One region of the Affinirhizobium helianthi genome, then DNA from elsewhere that is predicted to be linked to it. Evidence: predicted binding sites of a transcription regulator. Region 1 holds the regulator's gene; the other holds the start of a gene.

What was found. Region 1 encodes LexA, which represses DNA repair genes until DNA is damaged. Its sites were predicted from a motif close to TGTTCNNNNTGTGTTCNG; they were not measured.
Region 2: ACFSE1_RS04820 (DNA recombination protein RmuC) is a predicted target of LexA. The motif match lies at 1,863-1,880, and genes of this name have one in related genera.

What each region holds. Positions count from the first base shown of each region.
Region 1 is NZ_JBHUEQ010000003.1:526,914-530,425, forward strand. It holds gene ACFSE1_RS03090 (hypothetical protein) at 1-165, opposite strand, end outside; gene ACFSE1_RS03095 (VOC family protein) at 453-1,316, opposite strand; gene lexA (transcriptional repressor LexA) at 1,454-2,179, shown strand; gene ACFSE1_RS03105 (ComEC/Rec2 family competence protein) at 2,160-3,512, opposite strand, start outside.
Region 2 is NZ_JBHUEQ010000004.1:302,680-306,191, reverse strand. It holds gene truA (tRNA pseudouridine(38-40) synthase TruA) at 1-283, opposite strand, end outside; gene fmt (methionyl-tRNA formyltransferase) at 283-1,218, opposite strand; gene def (peptide deformylase) at 1,277-1,789, opposite strand; gene ACFSE1_RS04820 (DNA recombination protein RmuC) at 1,915-3,105, shown strand; gene ACFSE1_RS04815 (ribokinase) at 3,169-3,512, shown strand, end outside.

The DNA.
Region 1 (3,512 bases):
TAGCGACTGCACCACCCGTCCAAACGGCACTGTTGTGGTTTGAAGCGAAGTGTTCATATCTGCGGTGAGCAGATGAGGCAGATACCAGTTATCCGCCTCCGCTATAGGTGTTTGCCCCCAAACCAGCAGCACCCGGCGATGCACAATCTCGCCTTCCTGCGCCATGCAAAGAGCATGCCTGACCTCCGGCCCAGCGGAGATACAATCATCGCCCATACGAATAGAGGACAGCTCACCCTCGCACGTATGCTCAGCGGAGCACCATGCACTCAGCGTGCGCGTTGCGCTGTCGCTGCGCAAAAGCAGATCGTTAAGCCGCAAGAGCCGTCTATGGCGTTCAGCGAGAAACAAGGATTGCCTCTCTTGCATGTGCAATGAATGTCCCTGCTCTCTGATTTCACCACACACCCATTCTGGCGCCGACCTCCCGTTGCGCGAGCAGTTTTCGACCGTCACGGAATCTCAACAAAGGCTAGCATCGGATGAACTCCTGGCTGCGCACTAACCACAAGCATGCGGCCAAGTTTTGTATGAGGGATCTCGTTGCCAATAAGGCAGGCTTCTGCCGCAGCCAAACTCTTCACGGCAATCGTCACGCCCAGCCCGACCATCTGGCTGCGCGATGAGGAGGCGCCGAAAGCAGTCAGGGCATGACTGAAGGCCAAAAGACGCAGAGCACCGTTTTGCAACTGAAACGTCCATTCAGCCTCACCCTGGCAGCCTTTATCTCCAAGGACCAATGCCAGCCTGTCAGCATCCTTGGCAAAATCAGAGGCAATTAACAGGACTTCAGCGATACCCTGCGCCGTGTTTTCGTGATTCAGGAGCGATCCGCCGGGCAGAGCCGCGTTGATTCGCTGACACGTGAAGCCGAGCAATTCCTTCGAGCCAAGATCCGCAAAGGCCAGCCGGAAGCTCGCGGTTCTCTTGCTGCCATCGGCGCCTTGCGCCTCTCGCGAAAAATTCAGAACTGGTCCCGCCGAAATTCCACGGCTCTCAAACCGAGCATGATCTGCATCGGCATTGGATGAAGCGAGAACGAAGGCAGACGGCGCGTGCCATCGCTCGTCCATGGCCACCTCCAAATGCCGCTTTGCAAAGACATTCCCGGCCCCGGCTGCCTCACCAGCGCGTTCCATGTCTCGAATCGCCAGTGGTTCCAGATAGGTCTGGTCGCAGAAGAAAACGCAAGCGTTCGACGTTCCGAAAGGGTGGTGCCCATCAGGCGCAACCGTAAAACCAAGCCGGCTAAACATGCCCCTCGATCTACCAAGGCTTTCAACTGGCAGAACGAGATGATCTAGACTGCTGGACACGACGATCTCCATCCGCTGCGTTAAAATGGTTTAGAACCGATTATTCGTTTTGTACAAGTGCGCTTCGAGCCCCTTGCGGAACACAACTGGAACATATAGTGTCCGTTCTGGATTTGTTTCCGGACGGGGTGCCGATTATGCTAACACGCAAACAGCAGGAACTACTTCTCTTCATTCATGCGCGCATGAAGGAATCGGGGGTTCCCCCTTCTTTCGACGAGATGAAGGATGCTCTGGATCTTGCGTCGAAATCAGGCATCCATCGCCTCATTACGGCGCTGGAAGAACGTGGCTTTATCCGACGCCTTCCAAATCGTGCTCGTGCACTCGAAGTCATCAAGCTTCCGGAACCTTTTGGAACCAGTACGGCACCCAAGCGCGGCTTCTCGCCAAGCGTTATCGAGGGTTCGTTGGGCAAGCCCAATCCGCAACCTGTCCCTGCACCACAGCCGGTGAAGGTAGCGGCTGAGGAAAGCACTTCAGTCTCCGTCCCCGTCATGGGTCGCATCGCGGCAGGTGTGCCGATTTCAGCGATTCAGAACAACACCCATGCCATTAGCGTACCTCTCGAAATGCTGGGTCCGGGCGAGCACTATGCGCTTGAGGTGAAGGGCGATTCCATGATCGAAGCTGGAATTCTCGACGGCGATACGGTGATCATCCGCAATGGCAGCACAGCCAATCCGGGCGATATCGTTGTCGCTCTTGTCGATGATGAAGAGGCAACGCTCAAGCGTTTTCGCCGCAAGGGAGCATCCATCGCTCTCGAGGCCGCCAATCCGGCTTACGAAACGCGGATTTTTCCGCCGGAACGCGTGAAGGTTCAAGGCCGCCTGGTCGGTCTTATTCGCCGTTACCATTGAGCCATCGCTGGATGGGGTCATCATGCGCGTCTATCGCGAAGCTTCGGGCTCGCCAGTCATAGGTGCGGTGTATTTCCCATGCTCGGGCACTTGAATTGAGCGATGGTAGATAGGCCCAGTTGCCGGGCTCAAAGTGGCCACCAAACACAATTTCCATTGTGCCGGTTGTTCGAAGTGTTGTGCCTGTCAGCAGCCGCGCGCCTGATCGGCAACTGGAGAACCGTGTCCGGCTCGATACAACGAAATCCGCATGGTCGCAGGCAAAGCTCAGCAAGCGGTTATCGCTCACTGCAGCGATTCTTGATCCTTCGGCCGTTATTGTCATGCAGATCAAACGCGTGAGGCAAAAAAACTGATCTGGTTTGATCTCACTGAGCCCCGTTGCCATGGCCGCTTCGACGGACTTGATCTGCGCCGTCGTCAAGCGCTTCCGGTCACTCCGGATGTTTGAGAGCACTGGCGTTTCCTCGTCACCATCAGCGAGCGCGTTGATGGACGGCTCGTCATCACCCGCAAGATCAATGCTGCGTCTTACGGGCAGTATCGTATCGGTTATCTGCAAGGCGTTGCGCCATCGTTCGAAAAGAAAGCCCGACGACCGCGCCTGATTGGTCGACGCTACAGATCCGCGCCGTAGGAGGATGGCTTCCCCGTCTTCTGCTACCACCATCTCCGGGCGGGCTCTTCCCGCACCAGAAAATAGCAAGATCAATCCAGCAGTGAGAAGAACCGCGCCCAGCCACCGCAGCGGAGACCTCAGGCTAATGAAGAGAATCAGACCGAAGGACGTGATGGCAAGGAAGTAAGGTGGCGCCCGTCCAATGCTCGTGCCTCCGTCCCAGGAGGCAACCACTGTTGCGACACTGATAACGACGTCCAGACCCCACCCCATGATAGCAAAGAAAAGAGCGTCGAGGCCGAATGGCATTGCCAGCATCCCCAGCAGACCCGCTGGCATGACAATCACAGAGATGAAAGGCATGGCTGCCAGATTGGCAACGAGGCCATAGGCGCTCAGCTGATTGAAGTGCGCTATGGAAAAAATCGCCGTGGACAAGCCGCCGATCAAGGAAGTCATGACCGTGCCGCCTACAAAGCCTGCAACCGATGTAACAACTGCAGCCTGAGGGCCTTTAATCTGAAAACCGTCTTCATTCTGCTTGCGTTTTGACCAGAGATTGTAGCCTGCCACCAAGGCGGCAGTCGCTCCAAAGGACATCTGGAAACTTGCGCCCATGACGCTGGAAGGATGCAGCACGAGAATAATGATGGCTGCGAGCGCGATGTTGTGGAGACTGATCGAAGGTCGGTCGACGAGAACCGCCATCAGCAT
Region 2 (3,512 bases), on a different contig from region 1:
CCTCCAGCACGGAAACCTTCTCTTCCGCCATCATCAAATGCGCGTTCAAGGCGTTACGCAGCTTGAAGGGCGCCCATTCACGCGAAAGATCCGCATGAATAACCTGACCCATCGCGTGCACGCCGGAATCCGTTCGCCCCGCACCACGAATGACCACCGTTTCCTGCGTCAGCGAAAGAATCGCCCCTTCGATTGCGGCTTGAACGGAATGGCCGTTTTCCTGCCTTTGCCAGCCGACATAGGGCGTTCCATCATATTCGACGGTCATCTTGAAGCGTGGCATCAGCCGATCCTCTCTCCGACGGCAAGCGGCGTTCCCCGCTGGAAGTCTGCTGTATCGAGTGGCTTTCCACCCGCTTTCTGAACCCGCAGCAGGCGGATAGCACCAGAACCGCAAGCAATGGTGAGGTTCGCATCCAGCACGGTTCCGGGTTCACCCTCACCTTCTGCCAGTTGCGACGCGAGAACCTTGATGCGCTCGAGCTTGCCGTTCAATTCAGCCTCAAACCATGCGCCCGGAAAAGGCGAGAGACCGCGAACATGGTTGTGAACCTCTGCCGCCCTCAGGCCGAAATCGATCCGGGTTTCGCCCTTGTCGATCTTCGCGGCATAGAGAACGCCCTCCTCTGGCTGCGTAACCAGCGGAAGATCGCCCTTTTCCAGCTTTGCCATGGCCTCCACAATGGCGGCGGCACCAACGGTCATCAACTCATCATGCAGCTCACCGGCGGTCATATCCGGTCCAATATCCACTTCGCGGGTGATGGCGACGGGGCCGGTATCCAGACCCTTATCCATCTTCATCACCATCATGCCGGTTTTCGTATCGCCAGCCATGATCGCCCGTTGAATGGGAGCGGCACCCCGCCAGCGCGGCAGAAGAGAAGCATGACCGTTATAGGCACCGAGCCGCGTGCCTTCCAGAACATCGACCGGCAGCAGCAGGCCATAGGCCACGACGACGGCAACATCGGCCTGGAAGTCGCGGAAGCGTTGACGCTCCTCAGCCTCCTTGAAATTGACGGGCGTGAGAACCGGAATGCCGAGGCTTTCCGCCGCCTGATGCACAGGGGATTTTTGCAGATCCAGCCCGCGACGGCCACCGGGCCTTGGTGGCTGCGTGTAGACCGCAACGATTTCATGCCCGGCTTGCGCCAGCGCCTTCAGCGTGGCGACGGAAAAATCGGGCGTTCCCATGAAAATCAATCGAAGCGCCATGGCGCGACCTCCTTCATGCACAGGCACGAATGTACAGCGCGCCGCGCGTCTGCTCTTCTCAGATCTTGCCGCGCGCGGCCTTGGTAAACTTCTTGATGACCATTTCCCGCTTCAGGCGCGATATATGATCGATGAAAAGCACCCCGTTCAGATGATCGATTTCATGCTGCAGGCAGGTTGCCAGCAAGCCATCTGCTTCCAGCACATGCTCTTTGCCGTCGCGACCGATGTGCTTCACCGTGACACCTGCCGGACGTTCGACCTCGGCGTAATAGTCCGGTATGGAAAGGCAGCCTTCCTCATAAACCGAGCGTGCATCGGTGGATGCGACAATTTCCGGGTTGATGATGACGAGCGGGTTTCTCTCCTCGCCTTCCTTCGTAACATCCACCACAAGAATGCGGCGCGCCACGCCGATCTGGATCCCGGCCAGGCCGATGCCGGGTGCATCGTACATGGTTTCCAGCATGTCATCGGCAAGCTTCAGAACATCGGAATCCACCTGCTCGATGGGCTGCGATACCTGACGCAGAAGAGGATCGGGGAGAATGATAAGCGGCTTGATGGTCATGGGCATCCCCATAACCGATCTTTTTGCGATAGGAAACATCCGGGAGAGCGCCAAAACGCCAGAAAGCGAAATTTGTTCTTGTTTTGATCTTTTCGCAGGGCGCATTCTGATCTAGTTTGACGCCCATGCAAAACCAGACGGCCCCATTCTTCGATCGGCTCTCGGCCATTCTTGCCAGCAACGGCTTTCTTCTTCTGGGCCTTGGCCTTGTGCTGGGGCTGGCCTTCGCATGGCTTGCGCTGCGCCACCGGCCGGGCGCAAACCGCGACATGGACCTGCGTTTTGCCGAACTCATGCGCGCGCAGATGGAGATGCAGGGCCGGGTTTCGGCCATGACGGAAGCCCTCGGGGCAAGACAGGCGGAGCTTAACCGTGCCGTCAACCAGCGGCTGGACGGCATGGCGCACCGGCTGGGCAGCAGCATTGCCGAACAGACGAAGAGCACGCACGATAACCTGCGCGTATTGCAGGAGCGACTTGCGGTGATCGACGCCGCCCAGAACAATATCCAGTCACTGGCCAAGGATGTGGTCGGGCTTCAGGCCATTCTTTCCAACAAGCAGACGCGCGGCGCCTTTGGGCAGGGCAGGATGGAAACCATCGTCGCGGATGCGCTGCCCAAGGGCAGCTATCGATTTCAGGCAACCCTATCCAACGGGATGCGTCCCGATTGCCTCATTGATATGCCGAATGATGCGCCGCCCCTTGTGGTGGATGCGAAATTTCCGCTTGAAGCCTGGCATTCCTTCCGCGACGCACCGCAGGCGGACTTGAAGCGCATTGCAGGACAACAATTCCGCCGCGACCTTGAAAAGCATATCGGCGATATAGCCGAAAAATATCTCCTGACGGGTGAAACGCAGGATACAGCCTTTCTCTTCGTGCCTTCCGAATCGATCTTTGCAGAAATCCACGAGCATTTCGAAGCCTGCGTCACCAAGGCGCAACGGTCCCGGATCGTCATCGTCTCGCCATCGCTGCTGATGCTGTCCATTCAGGTCATTCAAGCCGTGCTGAAGGATCAGCGCATGCGGGAACAGGCGCATCTGATACAGGGGGAAGTCGCGCTTCTGATGGAAGACCTTGGCCGCCTGGATGAACGCACACGCAAGCTCCAGTCCCACTTTGCTGCCGCGCAAAAGGATGTGGAGCAGATTCTGACCTCTTCGGACAAGCTGCAGAAGCGCGGCGGACGCATTTCCGCTCTCGACCTCGAAAGCGAGAGACAGGCGGAACTTGCGGCCTCCCCACAGGAAAATCGTGGCGTTGAGAGCCGGACAGGCATGCTGAAACTGAGGGTGGTTGACGAGGATTGATCCGATGGGCAGTGTCCCGGCAAGACATTCCGATACACAGGCTCATACACAGGCTGACTTTTCATGATCACCGTTTTCGGCTCCATCAATATGGATCTCATTGCCACGACCGCGCGCCTGCCGAAGCCGGGCGAAACCGTTGCGGGACAGGATTTCTCGACGGCCGCTGGCGGCAAGGGTGCAAACCAGGCGCTTGCCGCGCAACGCGCTGGTGCCCAGGTTCGCATGGTGGGTGCTGTCGGGCGCGATGGTTTCGCAGAACCCGCTCTTGCGCTTTTGAAAGAGGCAGGCGTTTCCCTGGAAACTGTAAAGCCAGTGGATGAGCCTACCGGGACGGCGCTGATTCTCGTTGGTGGCGATGGCGAGAACATGATCGCGGTGGTGCCGGGTGCCAACGGCACGGTTTC